Regions from separate parts of the Evansella sp. AB-rgal1 genome, predicted to be linked through region 1. Evidence: riboswitches for the same ligand, from Rfam matches in the RefSeq annotation. Region 1 holds a riboswitch; the other holds the start of a gene.

Evidence for each region. Region 1 has a riboswitch for S-adenosylmethionine ahead of ACERII_RS07440 (MetQ/NlpA family ABC transporter substrate-binding protein). Riboswitches for the same ligand answer to the same signal wherever they lie in the genome.
Region 2: linked by a shared signal. The riboswitch ahead of ACERII_RS11430 (sulfate permease) and the one ahead of ACERII_RS07440 (MetQ/NlpA family ABC transporter substrate-binding protein) in region 1 are both predicted to bind S-adenosylmethionine.

Annotation. Positions count from the first base shown of each region.
Region 1 is NZ_JBGUAU010000007.1:69,606-71,813, forward strand. Features, by position in the region: gene ACERII_RS07435 (methionine ABC transporter ATP-binding protein) at 1-287, opposite strand, end outside; gene ACERII_RS07440 (MetQ/NlpA family ABC transporter substrate-binding protein) at 404-1,213, opposite strand; SAM riboswitch class I at 1,467-1,569, opposite strand; gene ACERII_RS07445 (carbon-nitrogen family hydrolase) at 1,721-2,208, opposite strand, start outside.
Region 2 is NZ_JBGUAU010000011.1:164,768-166,975, forward strand. Features, by position in the region: gene rhaD (rhamnulose-1-phosphate aldolase) at 1-287, shown strand, start outside; SAM riboswitch class I at 593-703, shown strand; gene ACERII_RS11430 (sulfate permease) at 847-1,926, shown strand; gene ACERII_RS11435 (phosphoadenylyl-sulfate reductase) at 1,930-2,208, shown strand, end outside.

The DNA of each region.
Region 1 (2,208 bases):
TTCAGTAGATTAAAACCTTGGAATATCATGCCAATCTTTTGTCTCGTCTCACGAAGTTTGGCTGAGGACATGGCGCTTAAGTTCTCCCCATTCACAAAAACTTCTCCGGATGTAGGTTTCTCCAGTAAATTAACACAGCGTACTAACGTACTTTTACCTGCACCGCTATATCCAATTACGCCAAAAATTTCACCTTTCTTCACTTCAAGGGAAACATCTTTTAAGGCAATAACTTCTTCATTTTTTTTCGAACTGAACGATTTCGATATATTTTTTAACTGAATCATTTCTTTAGCTCCTCACTATAGGAAAGTATCTTATAAACCATAAACTAATATTATTTTAAAATAAAAATAAAACAGAATGTCCCTCATTTTTGAGAGACATTCGACTTTTATTTTTATTACCAAGAAGCAACTACAGAACCTTTAAATGTTTCAGCAATAAATTGCTTTACTTCTTCCGATTGATAAATTTCAATTAATTTTGCTACTACTGCATCGTCTTTGTTTTCTGTTCGAACCGCAATTACATTCACCCATGGAGAATCACTTGGCTCAATGAAAATAGAATCTTCAGTTGGTACAAAACCATGCTCTATTGCAAAGTTTGTGTTAATTGCTGCTGCCGCTAACTCATCTAATTGACGAGGGATTTGAGAAGCTTCTAGTTCAATAAATTCTAATTCAAAAGGATTTTCTACAATATCAAGAGGTGAAGCTGTAACACCAGCGTCTGGATCTAATGTAATAAGTCCAGCTGTTTCAAACAAGATTAAAGCACGAGCTCCGTTTGTTGGATCATTTGGTAAACCAACTTTATCACCAGGTTGAAGCTCAGAAACATCAGATAGCCCTGAAGAGTAAAGACCCATTGGGAAGTTAACTGTTGTAGCTACCTCAACTAAATCTAAATTACGATCAGTTTTGAAATTGTCTAAATACGGAAGGTGTTGGAAGCTGTTTACATCTAGGTCTCCCTCTGCTAACGCAACGTTAGGCATAACATATTCTGTGAAAACTTCAATATTAATCGTTAATCCTTGTTCTGCAGCTACTTCAGCAACTTTTTCCATGATTTGCTCGTGTGGTCCTGCTGTAACCCCAATTGTTAATTCATCTTCTGGTAATTCTTGACCTTGAGATGTTCCCCCACAAGCAGCTAAAACTGCTACTAGTAATGACAATGTGAATAATGTAAGTAATTTTTTCATTTTATTAAACCCCTTTTTGTATAATTATTTTTTTCGTTATATTGGTAATCAGCATTTTATTGCTGTTATTCCTGTTTACCATTCGCTTCTTTTTGTTTTTTCCACTTTTTTAAACTCAAATATTTCCAATAGATAAACTTGGAATTAAACATATCAACTCTTACAAATTACAATCTCTACCCAAGAAATGTTATATAAAAAAACCTCTTCTATAAATATATAAGAAGAGGTTTGATCGCTAAATAAACGACTCTTCTTATCTATCAAGCTATCGCTTGCTGGAGTTGGCACAATGACTGTAAAAGTCTGTTGCCGAGGTTTCAAAGGGCCAGTCCCTCCACCTCTCTTGATAAGAGTGATTTGTATGTGATTGTTTGTTAATTAATCTGACTCTTACTTTACAACATGTATATTTCATCTGTCAAAGGTTTTTTGATAAAATAATATAAAAAGTTTTTGTAAGCGTTTCATATGGAAAACCTTACTATTTACACTACATTTTACTACTCACAGTCGATATAGATCTGTTCTTCTATCAGTAAAAATTGGTATTGTCTTTCTTACTTCATCTACTTCTTCGAGGTCCACATCACCATGAACAATTGTTTCTTCATTTGCAGCTTCCGCTATAATTTGCCCCCACGGGCCGATGATAATAGAATTGCCTCCAAATTCATTATTCGGATCAGAACCCACTCGATTACATCCTACAACGTAACATTGATTTTCTATGGCACGACTAATTAAAAGTGCACGCCAATGGTCAATTCGTGGTTTTGGCCATTCTGCAACAACAAAAAGAACCTTTGTATTATCTAGCATATGGGTGCGAATCCATTCTGGGAAACGAATATCATAACAGATAACTCCGGCACATAACTGATTGTCCAAAGTGAACATTCCATCACTATTTCCTTCTAGTAAAAACTTTTCTTCGTTCATTAGTCGGAATAGATGTGCTTTACTATATTCTTTTTGAAGCTCTCCATTTCGGT
Region 2 (2,208 bases), on a different contig from region 1:
CGTTATTACCATGGATGGTTCCTGGAACGGACTTGATTGGGGAGAAAACAGCGGAGAAAATGATTGATTATCGTGTAGTTATCTGGCCACAGCACGGTATATTTGGAGCTGGAACTACGATGGATGAAACTTTCGGATTAATTGAAACGGTAGAGAAAGCAGCACAAATTTATACAATCATTCATTCTCATCAAGGTGGAGTAAAACAGGTGATTACGGATAAAGATTTAATAGCTTTAGCTTCCGCTTTTGGAGTAACACCTAGAGAAGGTATTTTACAAGGGTAAATAATAATATAAAAAACAAAGCTACCTATTCTAAAATAGGTAGCTTTGTTTCATTAAAAGGAGGAGATAGTTCTCTTATCTCGTGAGCTTTATGATAAGGAGGGGAGTGAAGATTTGTGTTGATTGATTATGACGAGGGAATGTTGTTCGAAAAAAAAGAATATTTAGTAAAAATTTCATTGACGTAAAAACCGATAGGAATTATAATGAATGAAATTGAATGTTCAAGAAATGAAATTATACTAAACAGTAATTTAAAAAAAATTATAAAAAAAGAACAAAACAGTAAAATTTACATATAGTAACTCTTATCCAGAGAAGAGGAGGGGGTTTACCCCAATGATGCATCATCAAGCATTGATTCTTTTAAATACCTGTTACATCCAGCAGAGTTTGAAGTAACTGATAGATAAGGGGTTTGACATCCGTCTTAAACAACTTGTCAACTTCCTGTATGGAAGGACAATTTTTATTATCTTAATTCCGAGTATTTTGATAAGAATTACAAGAATAGTAGACTTACATAGTTTTAACCAACAAAGAAGGTGGGTGTATCAACGTGTTAATTTACTTAGCAATCGCAATCGCTTTATTTTTCGCAATGAACATCGGAGCAAGTGGTGCGGCAGCAACTATGGGGCCAGTATACGGAAGTGGAGCAATTAAGAATAAAAAACTAGCATTAAGTTTAGTAGGTTTAGGAGCATTTTTAGGTGCTGTCATTGGAAGTGGTGAGGTTGTTAAGACTATTGGGGGAGGAATTATTCCTACCAGCATTTTAACAGTTGAGATAGTACTTGTAATCTTAATAGGCGCTACACTTACTTTGTTTATAGCAAATGTTATTGGAATACCTCTTTCTACTAGTGAAGTAACCATCGGTTCGATTGTAGGAGTGGGAATTGCCTTTCAAGCGCTTTATGTCAATAACGTTATATATATCATATCGTTTTGGCTCATCATCCCATTCGCAGCATTTCTTATAGCATTTGTTGCAGGAAAAGTAATAATCATTATGGAAAAACGATGGCCCCAACTGAAAGGGGAAGGGAAATGGAGAAAATGGCTTGTATTCCTGTTAATCCTAACTGGGTTTCTAGAGGCATTTTCAGCTGGTATGAATAATGTGGCAAACGCAATCGGTCCTCTTATTGGTGCTGGCATTATGCATGAAACTCGAGGTATTTACCTAGGTGCAATTTTTCTTGCAATAGGAGCTATCCTACTTGGAGGAAGAGTTCTTGAGACAAATGGGAAGAAAATTACATCACTTTCCATGCTTCAAGGTACAGCAGTGTCAGGAACAGGAGCATCATTAGTGATTGCAGCTTCCATATTTGGAATACCGGTGCCGTTAACCCAAGCAACAACGTCAGCCATTGTAGGTGTTGGTACAGCTGAAAATGGATTTCAGTTATGGCAAAAAACAGTGATTAAGAAAATTATTAAGGTGTGGATCGTCTCGCCAGTGATGTCATTGGTAGTTTCCTATAGTTTAATTCATCTGGTTTTACATCCAAACCCATACATTATTGTGATTGTTATCAGCATTTTTGTTACTACGTTTGGATCCATTAGCCTTTATCAATCAATTAAAGAGGAAAGACGATCTGTACATGATCAAGGAGGGGGAATTTAAGTCATGGGAATTGAGACACAACAATTATCCTATGAAACAACGAAAGACTTTGTCTATAGCCAAACCAATGATTTATTGGCGAAAAAGGATTCCATAGGAGTGTTGAAATGGGCATACGCAACGTTTAAGGATGACTTAACCTATGCATGTAGCTTCGGAGCAGAAGCAATTGTTCTACTAGATTTAATTAGCAAAGTAAAGCCGAATGCGAGGGTTGTATTTCTTGATACCCATTTACATTTTCAAGAGACCTATGAGCTAATTGGAAAAATAAAGAATAAA